DNA from 3 places in the Robertmurraya sp. GLU-23 genome. Region 2 is predicted to be linked to each of the others. Evidence: riboswitches for the same ligand, from Rfam matches in the RefSeq annotation. Region 2 holds a riboswitch; each other region holds the start of a gene.
The links. A riboswitch is a leader RNA that binds a small molecule or an ion and turns the genes downstream of it on or off. The one in region 2 is predicted to bind S-adenosylmethionine.

Region 1 (7,544 bases), on a different contig from region 2:
GAGATTGAAGACCAATAATATTACGATCACGACAAGTAATGTGAACAAGTGGTCGTAAGCCGATATTTGTTTTGGTCAATTGAGCCAAGCTAGTATTACAAATTCTTGGAGACGCTAGTGAATTATCAGCTAGTGTAATAGCATCAACACCGGCTTCCTTAAGCGCTTGTGCTCCTTCAAAAAATTTCTTTGTGTTCAGCTTTCGAGGCGGGTCCAATTCAACAATGACTGATGATCTTTCTTTAACAATTTCTTGTAGAGGACGTTCCGTGCGTTTTGGTTGTACAGTTTTTACTTGAACCACTTCTTTTTTTACTTCAACTTGCTTTTCCGTCACCGGTGAAGTTCCTTTTAGTTCTGATGCAAATGCCTCAATATGGGCTGGAGTTGTGCCACAGCATCCTCCTAAAAGACGAACACCTTGAGCTCTGAATTCCTGTGCACTTTTTCGGAAATAATCCGCATCTCCTTCATAATGGAATTTCCCATCAGTGTACGTAGGGAGACTAGCATTTGGATATGCTGATAGAAGAGCCGTTTTAGGTAATTCAACTTGTTCCAAGCTTTCAAGCATATGATGGGGACCAAGACGACAGTTCACACCGACCACATCAGCACCAAGACTCTCTAAACGTAAGAGAGCTTCATTAATGGGTGTTCGATTTTGCATAATGCCAGGGACCTGCATGGAAACTTGAGCAATAATAGGTAAATTGGTTTCCTTTCTGGCAATGGATAGGACTGCTTCAATTTCATCTAAATCGTAGTATGTTTCAAGTAATAGGCCATCAATATCTTCCAGCAGCAAATAATGTAGTTGCTGTAAAAAGCTTTGGACAATTTCCTCTAAAGAAAATGAGTTGGGGCGAATACCACGGTTACCACCAATGGTCCCGACAACAAAGCTTTCATTTGTAATGGCTTTTTTCGCAACTTTTACGGCAGCACGATTAATTTTTTCAACAGAGTCCTCAAGACCATATCTTTGTAGCTTTAAAGAGTTGGCAGCGTACGTATTGGTTTGTATAACATCCGCTCCTGCTCGTAGATAGGCCTTATGGATGTTAAAAATATCATCCGGATGCGACAGGTTTAACTCTTCAAAACAAGTATCTGTTCCATAAGAGTAGAGAAGGGTACCCATTGCACCATCACCAATGACAATGTCTTTTTTAAGTTTATCTAAAAGGCTCATCTTACTTTCTCTCCTTGGCAATTCGCGGCTATCGTTTCAAGAGCAGCCGAGAAGTCTTTAATGATATCATCTGGATGTTCTAGGCCAACAGAAAGGCGAAGCAGGCTTTGGCTGATTCCTCTTTTTAAGCGTTGTTCAATCGGCATTGCTGCATGTGACATTTTCGCCGGGTAAGAGAGGATCGATTCAACTGCTCCTAAACTAACAGCAAATACAGGGATCTCTGTTAATTCAACAAATTGTTTTACGGCTTCTTCACATTCGAGTTCAAACGAAAGAACAGCTCCGGCCCCTTCTGATTGTTCGTTTTGTATTTCGTACTGTGGATGATCAGTAAGTCCAGGGTAGTACACTTTTTTCACAGAAGGATGGTCCTGCAAGAAGTGTGCTATTTTTAGTGCAGATTTCATTGAGAAGTCCATACGAACCGATAAGGTCTTTATTCCTCGTAACACTAACCACGCATCTTGAACGCCTAACACAGCGCCAAATGAGTTTTGTAAAAATCCAATCTGTTTAGCAAGATCAGGATCGTTAACAACGATCGCACCAGCAACTACATCACTATGACCAGAAAGGAACTTCGTGGCACTATGAAGCACCACATCCGCACCAAGAAGTAAGGGCTTTTGTAGAGCAGGTGTTAAAAATGTATTGTCAACAAAGGTTAAAGCTCCAACACTTTTAGCAATGTCACTAATGGCTCGGATATCTGTCACCTTTAAAAGGGGATTGGAAGGAGTTTCTACATAGAAAACCTTTGTATTCGGACGAATCGCCTGTTTAACTTCTGTGAGGTCCGTCATATCAACAAATGTGTGCTCGATTCCAAAACGCGAAAGAACTTCCGTCACCATTCTGTAGGTCCCACCATACACGTCTTCTGTGATCACCACATGATCTCCTTGAGAGAGAAGGAGAAACGCAGTCGAAATGGCTGCCATACCTGATGAAAAGGCATATCCGTTTGTACCTTCTTCAAGGTTAGCAATGACTGTTTCAAAAGCTTCGCGAGTTGGATTCGCACTTCGACCATAGTCGTATTTTCCAAACTCATCGACGCTATGCTGATGGAAGGTGGATGCATGTTGAATAGGAACGGAAACAGCACCGTTTGTTGGATCAAATTTATGTTCATTATGAAGTAGTTTTGTTTCAAATGAGAAATTGTGTTCTTTTGTCATTTTTATGCCTCCGAACTTAAACGAGTAAGAGCTTGGTCAATATCTTTAATTAAATCCTCCACGTCTTCAATACCAACAGAGAAACGAAGCAGGCGATTACAAACGCCTATTGAAAAACGAATTTCTTCCGGAATATCCGCGTGTGTCTGTGTAGCTGGGTATGTAATGAAGCTTTCTACACCCCCAAGACTTTCTGCAAACGTAATAAGCTTAAGATTTTGTAAAAATGAATTAACCCACTCTTCTTTTTTAATTCGGAAGGATAGCATGCCTCCGCGGCCTGGGTAAAGAACATCTACTACATTTTCATGATTCTTTAAGAAGCTTGCAAGTTCGCTTGCATTTTTTTCATGCTGTTTCATTCTAAGTGCTAAAGTCTTCATCCCACGAATAAGAAGCCAAGAGTCAAACGGACTTAAAACCGCTCCTATAGAGTTGTGGTGGAATCCAAGCTGTTCACAAACCTCTTTTCCTTTCCCAACGATCAAGCCAGCTAGCACATCATTATGTCCACCTAAGTATTTGGTAGCACTATGAATGACAATATCAGCTCCAAGCTCAATCGGTCTTTGAAGTAATGGAGTGTAAAACGTATTGTCGACAATTAATAATATATTATATTTCTTCGCTAGTTCAGCAACCGCTTGAATATCCGTTTCTTCCATTAGAGGATTGGTTGGTGTTTCAATGAATATGGCCTTCGTTTTTTCTGTAATAGCCTGTTCGATAATGCTCACATCATGAGTTTGTACATACGTACTTGAAAGTCCCCATTTTTTAAATCCTTGCTCTAGAATTCGATAGGTTCCACCGTATAAATCTCTTGATACAATCCATTCGTCGCCAGATTCAAAGAGTGCAAGAATGGTAGTGATAGCAGCCATTCCGGAACTACAGGCAAATCCTTGGTCACCGCCTTCTAAATCAGCTATTGCTGCCTCTACAAGTTTTCTTGTTGGATTACCTGTTCGAATATAATCAAATCCAGTTGATTGGCCTATTCCTTCGTGTCGATAAGCTGTCGAAAAGTATACAGGTGGGTTTACTGTCCCAGTTTGAGTTTCACTTCTGTTTCCGATCTGTGCTACCTTTGTTTCATTTTTGTACATTTTAGTCTCTCCCAACATCCTAATAATAAAAAAAAGCCTTCTCTCTAAGAAGAAGACTTTGTTATCAACATGAGCCATTCTTCTTATCTTCCAAGTAAAATACTTGCTGGAATTAGCACCTTTTCAAAAAATTGATGGTTGCTGAGGCTTCATAGGGCCAGACCCTCGACCTCTCTTGATAAGAAATCAAAACATTTAATTTTTTCTAACTTTACTACAGTAAATCGCTAAGTGTCAATCTTTTTTACAAATTAACGACAATTTTGTTCACAATTTCCTAAAATTTACTATATGAATATTCAGAACATTTAATATATAATAAGTTTGAGAACAAAAAGTGGAGGGAAATTCATGCAAACGAAAAGCAGATGTCATCATCGGTATATGTTGAGTGAAGACGCCTTTTTTGTTACCGAGGATGGAATTGAATTGTTTATATCAGGTGAGGGTCTTCAAGGTTATCCTGTAGGTGGTCACGTGGATTTTCCTCTTGAAATGAGAGAAATGAATGAATCAGTTCAAAAGGAGAAACGTCTCTCCAGTCAACCACCGCAACAACTTTACTTAAATATGATCAATCAGTTATAGACGGGGAAACTCGTCTTGTTTATTTTCGTAGGAAAAAATAAAACCACCGGCACTTGGGTGCCGGTGGTTGTGTCCTATGATTTAATTGTCGGTTTCAAATTTCTTTTCTCAATTTCCTTCTTCAAAAACTTCGCCCATTCTTTATCCTCACCTGACTTCAATGCATTCCGATACGAGACAACTAACATTTCATTACTCATAATCTTCATTTGCAAGCCTCCTTAAAATGGACTGAATTTTCTAGCTTTTTATCATTGTATCGGGTTTTAATCCATTTGAAAACCCAAAACTCCAGATTTACTGCCATAAAATTATTAATATTCTGTTACAGGATTTTCACGTAATGGTTTTTTTTATGATAAAATATGGTAAATAGTTTGTACGATGGGGGAGAAGGATGGATACGATTACACTTTTTGTTTATGGTACATTAAGAAGACATGAAACGAATCACAGATTAATCAGAGAAGCTACTTGTATCGCTGAACAGGCATGGGTAAACGGTGAGCTTTTTGATACAGGTAACGGTTATCCTACACTAGAACTCAATGATTCCGGTAAGGTGCATGGAGAGTTATATGAAGTTAGTAAAACCCTTTTACCTCAGCTCGACGCATTGGAGGATTATGAAGAGGGTAAAGAGTCTAATTTGTATGACAGAACAAATGTTACCGTTCATACTGATAAAGGCACTAAAGTAGCGCTCGTGTATGTGAATGTGGATGAATCAAGCAAAGCTGAAAAAATCACCCACGGTGATTGGAAGTTACATAGATTCATGAAAAATCGTCCTGACCAAGTATATTACTTTGCATATGGTTCATGTATGGATGATGAACGATTCCGAAAAGCGGGGGTAGATCACTGTTTTAAAAATCTCGTCGGTGCTGCTGTTTTAAAGGGATACTCCATGAAATATCTTTTCAGAGTAAGTGATGGCGGAAGAGCAGATATTGTAGAAGATGGTGGTGAAACCGAAGGGGTAGTTTACTTAACTCCATATGAAGGGGTCGAGTATTTATTTGGTAGAGAGGGGTTTTATGGAGGATGGTATCGCCCAACCTTTGTAGATGTGGACATCGATGGAGAAATGTTAAAGGATGTTTTGACATTCCATGTGTATAACAAAATGCCCGAAGTGTCACCCCCCGACCATTATTCGACCGAAATTCTTAGAGGGGCCAAAGGAAGATTGAGTGAAAGGTATTATCAATATCTACTAAAAGAACTTGATCGTCTAAAAAAATCAAGCAATAGTTAACTTTTTTATTGTACATCGGTTTAATACGAGTATCCATTGTGGTAAACACTTGATATCACCAACTTAAGAAAGTGGGTCAGAATATGAGTGGGAATCGAGAAAATGGCTATTATGAGCTGGTGTATAATAATCGACAATACAACTATCTAGAGTTTATTAGATTAGATACAATATGTGAAATTAGTTATATCACTTTAAAAAATATCTTAACAGGTGAATTTTTTACCTTTGAAGAAAACAAAGTTCGAAAAGTGACAAAAAGAAATTTTCGAATCAAGCCTTTAAAGAAGCATTTTTTAGAAAAAGTTGCTAAGTAGTTACTTCCTTTCTATAATAAGATAGATAATGTAAAAGGAGTGACTGTAGTGATTCATCTAAAATGGTCAGAGTCAGAAACAATAAAAAAGGTAACTTGTGTTCACACAAAAGCTGAAAAATATATTGTAGATAATAAATTAACACCAGGAAATGTGTACGAAGTAAAAAATGAAACAGAAGAATTTTACTTTATTATAGATAATAGTGGAAAAGTCGGCGGCTATTACAAGGATTATTTTAAAGAAGCTTAACATCAGACTACATAATACTGTTAGCATGGTAGCTAACAGTATTTTCTTTTAATCTGTCATTTTTCTAATTAATAGGGTGAATATTATTATGAGGTTATTATTTGTAGGGATCGGTGGTTCCATTGGAAGTGTGTTGAGATATAGTATTTATTACAATATGTTAGCCATTAATGGAAACTGGTTACCATTTTTAGGAACATTACTCGCCAATTTGTTAGGAGCATTTGCACTTGGTTGGTTTACTTCAAGACTGTTGCTATCAAAAAAGCTCCCTGATGAGTTAGCAGCTGCTATTGGGACGGGGTTAATTGGTTCTTTTACGACTTTCTCTACCTTAAGTGTGGAGCTTAGCTCGCTTTTACAAGAGGGACAATATCTTCTAGCTATTTGTTATGTATTTATAAGTATGATAGGTGGCCTTGTCTGTGCATTTGGCGGCTTCCAATTAGGGCAGAAAAGGGTGGCTGTTCAATGAATTTCATACTAATCGCTGCAGGTGGGTTTATTGGAGCAAATGCTAGATATATTATTGGTCTACTTGCGAAAAAGTACATAAACGTTTCCATTCCTATTGGTACACTTATTATTAATGCAATAGGTTCATTACTTTTAGGTTTGTTGGTAGGTAAGGGGATAAGAGGGGACGTTTATTCCTTTTTAGGAGTTGGATTTATGGGTGCTTTTACTACATTCTCTACATTCAAACTTGAACTGATACAGCTTTGGCAATCAAAAGAACATAAAGCATTCGTCCTATATTTGATATTGAGCTACGGGTTAGGAATTGTCCTAGCTTCAATTGGATTTATGATGGCATAAAAGAGGGTCTGCTCTTATTAGAGCAGACCCTTTTAACTATGCTTTTTCTGTATTAGCTGAAAGTGTTGGTGCGGGTGTTTGGTATAATTTTTTTCCTATTAGTGTTTGGATAATGAGGAAAGTACCCCCAACTGCCCAATAGAGAGGTAAAGCAGCAGGTGCATTAAATGAAAACATGACAATCATAATAGGTGAAAGGAGACCCATGAATTTCATTTGCTGCTGTTGTTGACCACTTATGTTAGACATAGACACTTTGAATTGTAAATAATACACAATACCAGCAATTGCAGTAATCCAAATATCTGACTCGCCTAAGTTGAACCATAAAAATGAGTGGGTTGCAATTTCGTGAGATTCTCGAATCGCGTAATAAAATCCCATTAAAATAGGCATTTGAATGAGCATGGGTAGACACCCCATCGCTAACGGGTTTACTCCGTGTTTTTGGTATAAACCCATCATTTCTTGCTGCAGCTTCTGTTGCTCTTTGCTATCTTTTGTTTTCTTTATTTTTGCTTGGATATCATCTAATTCAGGCTTTAGTGCCTCCATTTTTTCTTTCATCTGCTGCTGACCTTTATACTGCTTAAGCATAAGCGGCATGAGCAGAAGGCGAACAATTAATGTAAGAAATATAATTGATAAACCGAAGCTTCCGTTAAAAAAAATCGCAATGGTATGGATGGCGTTTGAGAATGTGTTTACAAATACTGTTTGAAAAAAATCACTCATTTATCTTTCCTCCGTATCATTTTGTTTTATCTGGCTGAAGGAGGAAAGGTGCTATCTGTATCATCACTGCCTGCAACTTTTCGT
Region 2 (7,544 bases):
GGAAGAGATTGCCCCACGGCTAAGTGATCGTCATACGCTTTTACTAGAAATGTATGTGTTCCTAGTGAAAGCTGCGTGTCAACAGTAGCTGTCCAATCGCCTGTTGTATCATCTACCTTAACGCTTTTGTAGAGAACTTCATCTACCCATAGCTCAACTGTTTCTCCTTTTTCTCCTGTGCCTTTTACAACTAATTTCCCATCTTCTACAACAGGAGTGGTGATTGTTGGAGGTGGGATAATATGGATTATTTTGTTTGCTTCAACGGGAACTGAATCTTTCCCAGTTGATCTCCCAGAGGCTTGTAAAGTATACTCACCCAACTCTGCTGTATTTGCAAAACTTGTTGGAACTGTCCATAAGTTACTTGAGGGGTTAACAGGTTTGGATGTTACAGTTCCTCCTTTGGTAACATTCGTAATTACAAGTTCTACTTGTTTATTCCCACTATCTGAGTTAAGGAATTTTCCTGTAACGTTAACGGGAAATTTATAAAGCCTTTCAACAGCAGGTCCATCAATAGAAATTTCTTTCCCTATTTGTATCGTACTCTTCGCTGTTGCCATATTGCCTTCTTCGTTCATAACTGTGGCAGTGGCATTAAAGGTTCCAGTTGGTAAATCCGTTGGGATACTCCACTTACCTTCCATTACAGTTCCAGTATAGGTTTTACTGTTTGCCATAAGCGTGACCGTACTACCATTTACCGCATTTGTCGTAATACCACTAATAGCCGGATTAGGATCGTCAAATGTCATAATTGGATCAAACAGGATTGTTGGCTTATAAATTCCAAACGGCACAAGCTTCACATTTGCGCCCTGTTCAGCTGCTTCTAATCCATCCTTATTAATAACTCGTAGATTAGCAGATTTAGAGGTATTAAAACCAAATGATACGTTCGGCTTACTCGTATCTAAATCAGGGATGATTTCTTTTATTTTTGAAATCGGGATTTTAAAATCTAAAAAATAATGTCCATTTTCTGCATCCGAAATGCTAGTTCCGGGAACAGCAGAACCTGTTGAGTCTGTTGTTGTTACCTTCAATACCTTTTCCTTGTCAGGACTAGCTACAAACAGATAGTCCTCATGTGGGCTTTTCCCATCAATCCCAACGGTTGCTCGGTGCGACTCATCTACTAGAATATCCACATTCCAGACCGATGATAAAAAGCCACCTTTGCGATCATATGGATCCCCTAACAATCTCATGCGAAAATAAAGATTGTCCGAGTCTCCATACACATAAAAGCTTGGCTTGTCTCCTACCTCATTCCGGCCATCGTTCCCGCTAGTAAAATCTACTTCATCTGGAGAAATACCTGGCTCATTGGTAGGATCGTACATGATTTGTCCCTCACTGTTTTCATAAGGGATAAATTGGGTTGTAATGGGTGTGCCCGCATCTGTAGTCACCGCTGATACAACATTACTTAATGGAGTCACTAGTAATGCTATTACAACCAAAATATTGCTGCATTTCATTAACCATTTCTTCCTCATACTCTGCCTCTTTTCGACATTCTTCAACATACAATATCCCAATAGTATCATAGGTATTTTGTACTATCAATACGGTAGGAAGTGTGGAAAAGCTATTATTTATTCATAAATTTCCCCTTCGCTCAAAATCTACCAAATCAATGTTCTGTCATCTTTCTTTACAAGTCTCATTCTATTTGTTAAAATTTTTAAATAATTTAAAACATTAACACCATCGTGTTTTGATAGATTGGGAGGGAATTAGATTGGCAGAATTAAGAAGTAATATGATAAAAAAGGGATTTGATCGTGCACCACACCGAAGCCTATTGCGTGCGGCTGGGGTAAAAGAAGAGGATTTTGGTAAACCATTTATCGCGGTAGTTAATTCCTACATCGATATCGTACCAGGACATGTGCACTTACAAGAGTTTGGAAAAATTGTCAAAGATGCTATCCGTGAAGCAGGTGGAGTTCCATTTGAAATGAACACAATCGGTGTCGATGATGGAATTGCAATGGGTCATATCGGCATGCGCTACTCGCTTCCAAGCCGTGAAATTATTGCTGATTCAGTTGAAACGGTTGTCGCTGCTCACTGGTTCGATGGAATGGTTTGTATCCCAAACTGTGACAAGATTACTCCAGGTATGTTAATGGCGTCACTTCGTTTAAATATCCCTACTGTTTTCGTAAGTGGTGGACCGATGAAGGCTGGAGTGACTAGTGAAGGCAAAAAGATCTCACTTTCTTCTGTATTTGAAGGTGTAGGTGCATACCAAGCTGGAAAACTTGATGACAAGGGACTTTTAGAATTAGAACAGTTTGGTTGCCCGACATGTGGCTCTTGTTCAGGTATGTTTACAGCAAACTCGATGAACTGTTTAGCAGAAGCTCTTGGATTGGCTCTTCCTGGTAATGGAACAATTTTAGCTGTAGCGCCTGAGCGTAGAGATTTCGTTAGGAAATCAGCAACTCAGTTAATGGAACTGATTGAAAAGGATATTAAGCCTCGTGATATCGTTACAGAAAAAGCAATCGATAACGCGTTTGCCCTTGATATGGCATTAGGTGGATCATCTAATACAGTTCTTCACACATTAGCATTAGCTCATGAAGCAGAAATCGATTATCCAATCGGAAGAATCAATGAAGTAGCGGCTCGTGTTCCTCATTTGTCTAAGCTTGCTCCTGCTTCTGATGTATTTATTGAAGATTTGCATGAAGCGGGTGGTGTGTCTGCGGTTCTAAACGAATTATCTAAGAAAGAAGGAGCTCTTCACTTAGATACATTAACGGTGACAGGGAAAACACTCGGTGAAAATATCGCTGGCTGTGATGTAAAGAACTTCGATGTCATTCATTCCATTGATAACCCACATAGCGAAAAGGGTGGCCTAGCTGTATTGTTTGGTAACCTTGCTCCAGATGGTGCCATCATTAAAACAGGTGGAATTACAGGTGGAAACCGCCATGAAGGACCGGCTGTTGTATTTGATTCACAAGACGAAGCCCTTCACGGCATTGCAAACGGAAAAGTAAAAGAAGGCGACGTAGTTGTTATCCGTTACGAAGGTCCAAAAGGTGGACCTGGTATGCCTGAAATGCTAGCTCCAACTTCTCAAATCATGGGAATGGGACTTGGTGCGAAGGTTGCTCTTGTAACAGATGGCCGCTTCTCTGGAGCTTCACGCGGATTGTCTATCGGTCACGCTTCACCAGAAGCAGCTGAAGGTGGACCATTAGCGTTTATCCAAAATGGAGATCAAATTGTCATCGATGTTGACGCTCGTTCCATGGACGTTGTTCTTTCTGACGAACAATGGGCCGAGCGTAAAGCTAACTGGAAAGGCTTTGAACCAAAGGTGAAAAAGGGTTATCTTGCTCGTTATTCAAAGCTTGTAACATCTGCTAGCACCGGTGGAGTTATGAAAATCTAATCATTTCTCGACACTCATTCACGATTTGTGGATGGGTGTTTTTTTATTTTTATAAATTTTTTTCCTGCCTACAGCCTCAGTTATGTAAGCGTTGCCTACACTTCCCTCTATCAAAAACAGCTGTTGACACTTCTCCCCTATTAGATTTATGATTCATGTAACAAATTAATAAGACCTTTTACTTATCAAGAGTGACTGAGGGATTAGGCCCTATGACGTCCGGCAACCTCCATTTCATGGAACGGTGCCACTTCCTACAGAATGATTCCATTCTGAAAGATAAGTCGTATATATAACGATGCCTCTTTCTGACTGGAAAGAGGTTTTTTTGTATTTTTATAGCTTAAGGGGTGACATGAATGATCGAAGTAAAAGACTTGGTGAAAGTCTATCAAACAAAAAAAGGTGAAGTAATAGGTGTGGACCATGTGTCACTAACCGTGAACAAAGGCGAAATTTTTGGAATTGTAGGGTATAGCGGCGCTGGAAAAAGTTCGTTACTACGCTGTTTGAATTTATTGGAGGCTCCTACCTCAGGAGAAGTTAAGATCGACGGGGTTTCTCTTACGTCACTGCGAAAAAAGGAGCTACGAAGTGCTCGCCAGAAAATCGGGATGATTTTCCAACACTTCTATCTCGTAAGCTCAAAGACGGTTTTTGAAAACGTAGCTTTTGCTCTAAAAGCGGCTTATAAATCGAAAGCAGAGATTGATGCAAGAGTAACTGAGCTACTTGATATGGTTGGCTTGTCAGATAAGCGTGATGTGTATCCGTCTCAGTTGAGCGGTGGACAAAAGCAACGAGTAGGAATTGCGAGAGCGTTAGCGAATAACCCTTCCGTTCTCCTTTGTGATGAAGCTACCTCTGCCCTAGACCCGAGCACGACGAAATCGATTTTATCTTTGTTAAAAAAGATTAACCAAGAGTTAGGGTTAACAATTGTACTGATTACACACGAGATGGAAGTCGTAAAAGAGATTTGTGACCGAATGGCAGTTATGCAGGACGGGCGAATTGTTGAGGAAGGGCCAGTGTATGACTTGTTCGCAAATCCAATAAACGAACTTACCAAGGAATTCATTAATACCATTCTACAATTTGATTTACCAGAACACTTGCTATCTTCAAGCAAAGGAAAAATTGTAAAGATTCATTTCCGCGGGGCGATTGCTGAAGAATCAGTGATTTCAGATGCACTACAGAAGTACCAAGTGAAGGGCAATATTTTACACGGCAAAATCGAGTACATAAAAGACACTCCACTTGGAATCTTCATTATGGAACTTACAGGTGACACCGCTGAAGTAGAACATGCGATTCAATATATCACATCTCGCACAGAAAGCTTGGAGGTGATCCGAGATGCCGCTTGATAGCTTAATAGAGTTGCTACCCGATTTAAACAAAGCCTTTTTTGAAACGATTTATATGGTGGGAATATCGATTGTGGTAGCTATGATTGTCGGATTGCCCGTGGGAGTCCTATTGTTTGTTACCGACCGCGGATTATTTTTAGAGAATTCCCTATTTAATCAGATTGTTGGATTTTTAGTGAACATGATTCGTTCGGTCCCGTTTATTATCTTGCTCATTGCCCTTTTACCATTGGCTGACTTGATCGCTGGATCAACAATTGGGCCAACTGCCGCTTCTGTTTCACTCTCAGTAGCTGCGATTCCTTTCTTTGCAAGATTGGTAGAACAGTCACTGCGTGAGATAGATAAAGGAGTGATTGAGGCAGCGGTCGCGGTCGGAGCTTCCCCGTGGATGATCATCAAGGAGGTTCTTCTTCCAGAGGCCAAACCAGGGATCATCCAAGGCGTGACCATTACGATTATTAGTTTAGTCGCTTACTCCGCGATGGCTGGAATTGTTGGCGGTGGTGGTGTTGGGGACCTTGCCATCCGGTTCGGGTACTACCGATACGACAACACCGTCATGATCACCACCGTTATCATCCTAATTTGTTTAGTCCAGCTCATCCAATTTTTCGGTGACCGACTAGCAAAAGCAGTAAACAAAAAATAAATCACATGTGACCACTGTCCATCCCAGAAGGACAAAAACGCACCAACTGTCCACGAAGGGTGACAGACACCATAAAACTATTGGAGGAATATTTACGATGAGAAAGTTATTTTTGAGTTTTGTCATTTTGATTGCTATTGCGGCTCTTGCAGCTTGCGGTGGAAGTTCTGAGGAAGCTTCTTCTTCTGAGGAAAGTGCAACTACGAAAAAAGAAGTGAAAATTGGAGCAACCTCTGGTCCATATAGTGACATGGTTTCAAACGCAATTAAGCCTTTATTAGAGGAAAAAGGCTATGAAGTAGAAGTAGTAGAATTCAGTGACTATGTTCAACCAAATCTCGCTCTTTCCAAGGGAGACATTGACGCGAACCTATTCCAGCACAAAATCTACATGGAAAACTTCGCAAAAGAAAATAAGATTGAACTAACTGATGTTATTTCCGTACCAACTGCACCAATGGGAATCTACTCAAATACGTTTACTTCTATAGATGAAATTGCTGAGGGTGCTGATATAGCTATTCCAAATGACCCAACAAACGCAGCACGTGCTTTCTTAATTTTAGAAGATCTTGGGTTAATCACATTAAACGCAGATGCTGACCCATTAACGGTTTCAGAAAAAGACGTAGAAAAGAACGTAAAAAATCTAGTATTCCAACCAATTGAAGCAGCTCAGCTACCACGTGCGGTTGACAGCGTGGACCTTGCTGCTGTACCAGGTAACTTCGCTTTAGCAGCAAAAATGGACTTATTAGACGCATTACAGCTTGAAAATATGCCAGATCAATACCGTAACCGTGTGGTAGTTGACACAAAGAATATTGACAGCCAATTTGCAAAAGATCTGAAAGAAGTTGTTGAATCAGAAGAATTTGAAACCATCATCGACGAGGACTTCCAAGGCTTTGGTAAACCTGAATGGATGGTAAATCGCTAATTGATAAACTAGTAAAAAACAACGCCCTTACCGGCGTTGTTTTTACTAGAAAGGAATGAAGACAATGACAAAACTCGAAGTGCGTGGTGCTCCCTCCTATTATGCATGTCATGAGGGTTCGTTAAATGACCTTGAAAATCTACTTCTCTTGAATTCAATTCATCACTGCTTAGTCATTCACGGAGAACAATCTTGGAGAGCAGCAGCATCCTATTTTCCAAATATGTCAAATGTAAAGCTCACCTTTGTTTCCTATCGGGGGGAGTGCTCATTAATTGAAGTACAGAGAATCTCTACGATCGTCAGTGGTACAAATATCGACGCCATCATCGGTATCGGCGGAGGAAAAGTGCTTGATCTGGCAAAGGCAGTGGCAAATGAAACAAACAAAGAAGCCATTCTTATCCCGACTCTTGCCTCCACCTGCGCTGCTTGGACTCCATTAAGCGTGTTTTATACAGAAGAAGGCGAATTCACGCATTACACCATTTTTCCGAAAAGTACATTAATCGTCTTAATAGAACCGCGTATCATTCTTCATTCACCAATTAAATATGTTCGAGCAGGGATTGCAGACACATTGGCCAAATGGTACGAAGCTGATGTGTTAGTACGCGACTTACAAGACCTTCCGTTGCCTGTAAAAATCGCCCATCAAAGTGCGAGGCTTTGCCAGATTGTTTTACTTGAACATAGTCAAACTGCACTGAACGCGATGGAAGCAAACACTTCTTCACCTGCTTTTCTTCAAGTAATTGAAACGATCATTGTAGCTGGTGGAATGGTCGGTGGATTCGGAGACCGGTACGGGAGAATTGCTGCTGCCCACTCGGTTCATAATGGATTAACGGTAGCTCAAGAAACCCATCATCTATTACACGGTGAAAAAGTAGCATACGGTATACTTGTTCAGCTAGTGCTCGAGGAGAATTTAGAAGAAGTTGCCTCTCTTCTGCCTTTCTACAAAGCTTTAGAGCTTCCAATACTATTAAGAGATCTAGGCCTAAACCACGATGATCTCGAAAAACTCAAAGCAATCGCCGAGAGAACAGTAGCTTCTGATGAGTCCATTCATTACTTGGAGAAGGACTTTACTTCAGACGATCTATTAACCGCAATTCTATCACTGGAAACCTTTGTTGATCCCCTTGT
Region 3 (7,544 bases), on a different contig from region 2:
TAAAAACGGACCCATCTCTTCTCGTATGTTAGCTTTTTAATATAATTCTTGTGAAGGAGTTCCACTGGTTGCTTATTGTTCAAGAGACTCCAACTCCTTCCATATAGCTTGGAATAACTGTGTGTAAATTTCGTGATTTCTAGCTTGAAAAGGAGAGAGTTCTCTTAACTGCTTTGGAACCTCAAATGATTTGTGAATTTGCCCAGGACTAGCAGAAAATAAATAAATTCGATCACTCATGGCGATTGCTTCTCCAATATCATGTGTGACAAGAATAGCTGTTTTTCCGAAGGATTTTAATGTCTCAGACACAAGGTCCTCGAGTCGAAGCTTTGTTTGATAATCTAATGCAGAAAATGGTTCATCTAGCATAAGTAGCTTTGGTTCCGTTACTAAGGTTCTAACGAGTGCAACCCTTTGTCTCATTCCGCCAGAGAGTTGCTTCGGATATTGTTTTTTATAGCCCTTTAATCCCATTTCTTCAAGGAGAGAGAAGGCATATTCCTTCCTAGTACTGTCTTCAATTCCAAAAATTTTTAAACCAAGCAATATATTTTCCTCGATGGTTTTCCAAGGAAATAAATAATCTTGCTGTAGCATATAACCGATCTTTTTCTTAGATTTGTTAACAGATTGATTCTCAAGCAGGATGGTACCCTCTGTCGGTTGAAATAAACCTGCTATGATAGAAAGTAGGGTTGTTTTTCCGCATCCGCTCGGACCAAGGAAGGAAATGAATTCTCCTTCCTCGACTTCGAGTGAAATGTCGGAGAGGGCCGTTGTAGCTGAGGTCTTAGTAAAATACGTGTGATGAATATGTTTTAGCTTTAATAAGCTCATAGTCGGCCACCTCGAAATTTAATGATTTTATTTCATTACCTCTTCGGCAATTTGGGTATTTACAAGCACACTGTGATCCACTCTCTTAGGTAACTCGCCTGCTTCGTCCATAATATTTTGAAGGTTTTCCCACTCTGCTTCATCTAGCACTGGGTTTGTTGCGTAAGAGCCCTGGCTCTTGTAACGGTCAACCACCGTCTCAATTAAAGCTAAGTCTGTATCCTCGAAGTAAGGAGAAATGGCTTCTGCGATATCTCTTGCAGAATTTTCAGCTACCCATTTTTGTGCTTTATAAATGGCTCTTGCGAATTTTTCAACAGTTTCTTTGTTTTCCGTCATATAGCTTTCTTTTGACATAAATGTTGTATATGGTACCATGCCTGACTCTGTACCGAATGAAGCGACAATATGGCCTCTTCCTTCCTGTTCAAACACACTTGCAGTTGGTTCGAAAAGCTGAACAAAGTCGCCCGTTCCAGAGGCAAAGGCACTGGAAATATTGGCAAAATCAATATTTTGGATCAGGTTCAGGTCGTTATGTGGATCAATACCGTGTTGTTTTAGAACGAATTCTCCAACCATTTGTGGCATACCGCCTTTTCTTTGACCTAAAAAGGTGGATTCTTTCAACATCTCCCACGAAAAGTTATCAATTTTTTCACGAGATACAAGGAAAGTACCATCTGTTTGTGTTAGCTGGGCAAAGTTGATGACTGGGTCATTTGCTTCCTGAGCATAAACGTAAATAGATGTTTCAGATCCAACAAGAGCAACATCAATACTATTTGATAACAAGGCAGTCATTGTTTTGTCTCCACCTGAGGTAGTGGTTAACTCAACATCTAATCCTTCTTCTTCAAAAAAACCATTTTCTATCGCAACATATTCAGGAGCATAGAAAATGGAACGGGTTACTTCACCAATGCGTACTTTTTGGACTTCTTCCTTGCTGCAGGCAGCAATTGGTATAATGAGAATGACAACTAAGAACATGGAAAAGAAAATCTTAAATGACTTTTTCATTTTATGGATAACCTCCTTAATAGATAAACTTTTTTATGTGAATGGTTTGTGAGCCTAACATATCGTATGAAGTCGAAAAAAATGTGTGAATGCCTAGATTAAAAACATGTGTAAGGAAGTGTAACAGAAGGTATGTATACTCTTGAAATTGTTGATAGGGAGAGGTTTCCATCGCCTCATCCGCATGTCGAGTTATCGATCATAACGTATTATTCGGAAGGATATAAGGTGAAAGGAATGTTAGCAGAACCTAAAGGAGAGGAGCCTTTAGAGGGTTTTTTATATTTAAGGGGTGGAATAAAAAGCGTAGGAAAGGTAAGGCCATCTAGGTTGGTGCAATTTGCTTCGGAAGGCTTTATTGTATTTGCCCCCTACTACCGGGGAAATCAAGGAGGAGAAGGAAATGAAGATTTTGCTGGAGATGATCGAGAAGATGCATTTGCTGGTTATCGTATCTTACAGCAGCATTCAAGAGTGAAAAGGGTACATGTATTTGGGTTCTCACGTGGTGGGGTGATGGCATTATTAACTGCCATCAAGTTTCCAGATACGGCCTCTCTCGTTACCTGGGGTGGAGTAAGTGATATGAATCTTACATATATGGAAAGAGAAGATTTGAGAAGGATGATGAAGAGAGTCATTGGTGGTACACCGACGAAATATCCAGAAAGATATAAATTTCGCACTCCATTGTATGATATTGAACAATTGCGATGTCCAACTTTAATCATTCATGGATCGAAGGATCAAAATGTAAGTGTGGACCATGCGCGAAGATTGGAAGAGAGATTAAAGGATAAACGTCGTTCAGTAGAGAGCTGGTATTTTGAGGAGTTGACACATTATTTTCCTCCAAGTATTAACCGAAAAGTTGTGACAGACTTAACTCAATGGATGAAAAAACAGTCATAATAATGATAAAATATAAGAAAAGGAGTGGAGAATTATGGGTATGCCATTAGAACTTAATACAATGATTGTTACTAAGGGTAGAGAAAAGCGACTTGAGGAAAACCTGTTTACAATAACCAAAGAAGGATATCGCTTATATCCAATAGACATTCCTGTCGAGGTAAGAAGAACGATGGATGGGGAAGTAAGTGGCATGGCAAAAATTAAAAAAGTAATTTTAGAAAGTGAAAAAACGACGATCGAGTATCAATTGATATCCTTACATTCATCTAATTAAAAGAGCGTAATCGACTGATTACGCTCTTTTTTAAAAATTATACTAAAGGACCGCCTTCTTCGATAATCTGTACTGAAACATTTGCGAATTTTTTGAAGTTATCTTTGAATTTAGTGGCTAATTCGTTCGCTTTAATCTGGTATGCTTCTTGGTCAGCCCATGTTCGGTTTGGCTGAAGAACATCATCCGGAACACCAGGAACATGAAGGGGAATCTCCAATCCGAAAATAGGATCTTTACTTGTTTCTACATGGTTTAGTTCCCCTTCGAGAGCGGCCTGTACCATGGAGCGGGTGTATGATAGCTTCATTCTACTTCCGACTCCATACTCGCCACCAGTCCAGCCTGTATTCACTAGATAAACCTTCGCATTATGTTCGTCAATCTTGGACCCTAGCATTTCTGCATAGCGAGTTGCTTCTAATGGTAGGAAAGGGGAGCCGAAGCATGTTGAAAATGTTGCTTGCGGTGAAGTGATTCCTTGTTCCGTACCAGCAAGTTTTGAAGTGTAACCGCTTAAGAAATGGTACATCGCTTGTTCCTTAGATAGCTTTGCAATAGGAGGCAGTACCCCGAAAGCATCTGCTGTAAGGAAGATAATGGTATTTGGATGTCCAGCGACACTTGGATCCACGATATTGCTTATAGATTGGATAGGATAAGCAGCGCGTGTATTCTCAGTTAATGTTCCATCATCATAGTCAGCGACTCGTGTTTCTTTATTCAGCACGACATTCTCTAACACAGATCCAAAATGAATGGCGTCGAAGATTTGAGGTTCTTTTTCTCTTGAAAGATTAATGCACTTAGCGTAGCAGCCTCCTTCAATATTAAAGACACCGTTAGCTGACCAGCCGTGCTCATCATCTCCGATTAGGCGTCGGTTTGCATCAGCAGATAAGGTCGTTTTACCTGTTCCTGATAAGCCAAAGAATAAAGCGACATCTCCTTCAACGCCGACATTTGCTGAGCAGTGCATAGGTAGAATATTATTTTCAGGCAATAAGTAGTTCATGATAGAGAAAATGGATTTCTTCATCTCGCCTGCATATTCTGTGCCACCGATTAATACGGTCTTTCTTTCAAAAGAGACTATAATAAAAGTCTCAGACTTGGTACCATCAATAATAGGGTCTGCTTTAAAGTTTGGAGCCGATATGACTGTGAATTGTTCTTCATGAGTCAAAAGCTCTTCTGCTGTTGGTCTAATGAATAACTGATGGGCAAATAGATTATGCCATGCAAACTCGTTGATCACTTGAATGGGTAGACGATGTTTCTTATCTGCGCCAGCAAACCCTTTGAAAACAAATAACTCATCTCTATCTTTCAAGTAACTTAGTACTTTATTATATAAACGTTCGAACACTTCTTGAGAGATTGGTTGGTTAACAGCTCCCCAATCAATCTTGTCCTTTGTAGAGGCTTCTTCAACAATGTATTTGTCTTTCGGAGACCGACCAGTATATTTTCCTGTTGTTGCTCGAACAGCTCCTGTCGAAGTTAAGACTCCTTCGTTTCTAGTAAGAACCTTTTCGACTAATTGTGGTACAGATAGTTGCACATGCACATGACCAGAGGCTAACAATTCGCTTAATTGGTTAGAAATACGGACAGAGTTCATCTGATGACTACCTACCTTTATTTGTTATTTTTTAATTAGTATAACACATTAACTTAATTAGTCTATACTATTTATAAAAATATTAGAGGGTGCAAGAAAAAACATCGTATACGACCTATTTTTAAGCCTTTTTATTACATAAAACGATGAATGGGAGTCAATAGTCTATACTATTAAAAGAAGGGACAAATTCAAATGGGAACGATCGTGTTATATGATGCTAAGTGTCAATGGAAATGTAATTATAATAGTTGCTCATTATTTAAAGAATGAACCAACTATTTTTCATAAAGATATTGACAGTATTTGACGTGATACGGTATTATTCTACATTGAACGGATACTCTCTTATCCCGAGCTGGTGGAGGGACAGGCCCTATGAAACCCAGCAACCTGCTTTAATAATTAATTACGATGACTGTAATTAATATAAAAGAGAAGGTGCTAACCTGAGGCAAGGATTTTAGTCCTTGAACGATAAGAGCGAAAGGCGCAAATTACTTTGCTATCACCCTTTCCTCAAGCAGGGAAGGTTTTTTATTTTGCATAAAGTTTTTATTTGGGTGGGTAATTTTTCAAACCTTCATAATAAAAATGGCATGTTTATTTCATACTACTTAGGGAATGAGTTCCGTATCAAATGGAAGGTTTTGTTTATGTTGATATAATAAGCATACCTTTTTCTCAAGTATAAATAAATAGGAGGTCAGGAGATGTCAAAAAAACGTCGTTTATTTACATCCGAGTCAGTTACTGAAGGTCATCCAGATAAAATCAGTGACCAAATTTCAGACTCAATTTTAGATGCTATTTTAGCAAAAGACGCAAATGCTCGTGTTGCTGCAGAAACGTCAGTAACAACTGGGTTAGTATTAGTTGCTGGGGAAATTACAACCTCTACATACGTAGATATTCCAAAGATTGTTCGTGAAACCATTAAGGAAATTGGGTACACTCGTGCAAAATATGGTTTCGATTCTGAAACATGTGCGGTTTTAACTTCAATTGATGAGCAATCAGCTGATATTGCAATGGGAGTTGACCAAGCACTTGAAGCGCGTGAAGGATCAATGTCTGATGAAGAAATCGATGCAATTGGAGCAGGTGACCAAGGGTTAATGTTTGGTTTTGCTTGTAACGAGACAAAGGAGCTTATGCCTCTTCCGATTTCTTTAGCACATAAACTAGCTCGTAGATTAACTGAAGTTCGTAAGGATGATATTCTTCCTTACCTTCGTCCGGATGGAAAAACTCAAGTTACCGTTGAGTACGATGAAAATAATAAACCAGTTCGAATTGATACAATTGTAATTTCAACCCAGCACCACCCTGAAGTAACGTTGGAGCAAATTCAACGTAATCTTAAAGAGTATGTTATTAATCCTGTTGTACCAGAAGAGTTAATTGATGAAAATACAAAGTATTTCATTAACCCAACAGGTCGTTTCGTTATCGGTGGACCACAAGGTGATGCTGGATTAACAGGACGTAAGATTATTGTTGATACGTACGGTGGATATGCTCGTCACGGTGGCGGTGCATTCTCTGGTAAGGATCCTACAAAGGTTGACCGTTCAGCTGCTTATGCTGCTCGTTATGTAGCAAAGAATCTTGTTGCTGCAGGTCTAGCAGATAAAGTAGAAGTACAGCTTGCCTATGCAATTGGTGTTGCACATCCAGTATCTATCTCTATTGATACATTTGGTACTAGCGAAATAAGTGAAGAAGTTCTTATTGAAGTAGTTCGTAATAACTTCGATCTTCGTCCAGCTGGAATCATTAATATGCTTGATTTAAGACGTCCTATCTATAAGCAAACAGCTGCTTATGGTCACTTTGGTCGTACAGATGTAGATCTTCCATGGGAGCGTACAGATAAAGCTGATACACTTCGTAAAGAAGCTCTTGAAAGATAATTTTAAATAGTAAAAATTCAGCCGGGAGTTACAGAAAATTTGTAACTCCCGGTTTTTCTTTTCGTCTATAAGGGTATGGTGGTTTAGAAGCAAAAAGGGATGTAAACAATGGGTAGTAAGCTTGAATTTTTAGGAAATGGTCAATTTGACAGTGCGATTCGATAATTTTAATGGTAGTATTAATAGGTATTCTTTCTGAATGGAAGATTAAACTCGTAAGAACGGAGTAGGTGAGTTACATACATGTGTGGTTTTATTGGATGTGTTCATGACAAATCGCAAGTGTTTAGTGATGGACAAAAACAACAATTTGAAAATATGAATAATGTGATTACGCATCGCGGACCTGATGATGACGGATATTTCTATGATTCTCATGTTCAATTTGGGTTTCGTCGTTTAAGTATCATTGATATAGAAAGCGGGCATCAACCCCTTCATTTTGAAAACGAAAGATACTGGATTATTTTTAACGGTGAAATTTATAACTATGTAGAGTTAAGAGAAGAACTATTGGCAGAAGGAATCACCTTTGCAACAAGCTCAGATACAGAAGTAATTATTGCTTTGTATAGCCATCTGAAGGAAAAAGCGGTGGAGAAGCTTCGTGGAATGTTTGCCTTTGTAATTTGGGATAAGGTTGAGAAGACGCTTTATGGAGCACGTGATCCATTCGGCATTAAGCCTTTCTTCTATTTTGATGACGGGGAAAAGATATTCTTTGCATCTGAGAAAAAGAGTATTTTACTGGCACTGCAGAACGATGTATTAAACTATGATTCTTTGCAGTATTTCTTAACGTATCAGTTTGTTCCTGAGCCTTATACGATGTCAGAAGGTATTTCAAAATTAGAACCAGGGCACTACTTTACAAAGAAAATCGGATCTGAAATGGAAATTAAGCGTTATTGGAAGGCTCATTTCCACCCAGTAAGAAAATCAGAGAGTGATT

Region 1: linked by a shared signal. The riboswitch ahead of ACVBAX_RS04245 (methionine biosynthesis PLP-dependent protein) and the one ahead of ACVBAX_RS18465 (methionine ABC transporter ATP-binding protein) in region 2 are both predicted to bind S-adenosylmethionine.
Region 3: linked by a shared signal. The riboswitch ahead of metK (methionine adenosyltransferase) and the one ahead of ACVBAX_RS18465 (methionine ABC transporter ATP-binding protein) in region 2 are both predicted to bind S-adenosylmethionine.

The regions. Positions count from the first base shown of each region.
Region 1 covers NZ_JBRKCV010000001.1:823,206-830,749, forward strand. The annotation lists gene ACVBAX_RS04235 (bifunctional homocysteine S-methyltransferase/methylenetetrahydrofolate reductase) at 1-1,195, opposite strand, end outside; gene metC (cystathionine beta-lyase) at 1,192-2,379, opposite strand; gene ACVBAX_RS04245 (methionine biosynthesis PLP-dependent protein) at 2,382-3,488, opposite strand; SAM riboswitch class I at 3,569-3,673, opposite strand; gene ACVBAX_RS04250 (hypothetical protein) at 3,840-4,076, shown strand; gene sda (sporulation histidine kinase inhibitor Sda) at 4,151-4,285, opposite strand; gene ACVBAX_RS04260 (gamma-glutamylcyclotransferase) at 4,474-5,337, shown strand; gene ACVBAX_RS04265 (hypothetical protein) at 5,421-5,654, shown strand; gene ACVBAX_RS04270 (DUF6501 family protein) at 5,703-5,906, shown strand; gene crcB (fluoride efflux transporter CrcB) at 5,995-6,381, shown strand; gene crcB (fluoride efflux transporter CrcB) at 6,378-6,725, shown strand; gene yidC (membrane protein insertase YidC) at 6,762-7,460, opposite strand; gene ACVBAX_RS04290 (hypothetical protein) at 7,487-7,544, opposite strand, start outside.
Region 2 covers NZ_JBRKCV010000013.1:98,581-106,124, forward strand. The annotation lists gene ACVBAX_RS18455 (Ig-like domain-containing protein) at 1-1,505, opposite strand, end outside; gene ilvD (dihydroxy-acid dehydratase) at 1,751-3,424, shown strand; SAM riboswitch class I at 3,604-3,710, shown strand; gene ACVBAX_RS18465 (methionine ABC transporter ATP-binding protein) at 3,784-4,797, shown strand; gene ACVBAX_RS18470 (methionine ABC transporter permease) at 4,787-5,452, shown strand; gene ACVBAX_RS18475 (MetQ/NlpA family ABC transporter substrate-binding protein) at 5,550-6,392, shown strand; gene ACVBAX_RS18480 (iron-containing alcohol dehydrogenase family protein) at 6,457-7,544, shown strand, end outside.
Region 3 covers NZ_JBRKCV010000017.1:59,561-67,104, reverse strand. The annotation lists gene ACVBAX_RS20570 (ABC transporter permease) at 1-83, opposite strand, end outside; gene ACVBAX_RS20565 (ABC transporter ATP-binding protein) at 73-840, opposite strand; gene ACVBAX_RS20560 (ABC transporter substrate-binding protein) at 868-1,863, opposite strand; gene ACVBAX_RS20555 (alpha/beta hydrolase family protein) at 1,996-2,775, shown strand; gene ACVBAX_RS20550 (DUF2584 domain-containing protein) at 2,810-3,052, shown strand; gene pckA (phosphoenolpyruvate carboxykinase (ATP)) at 3,090-4,676, opposite strand; SAM riboswitch class I at 5,022-5,160, shown strand; gene metK (methionine adenosyltransferase) at 5,390-6,592, shown strand; gene asnB (asparagine synthase (glutamine-hydrolyzing)) at 6,836-7,544, shown strand, end outside.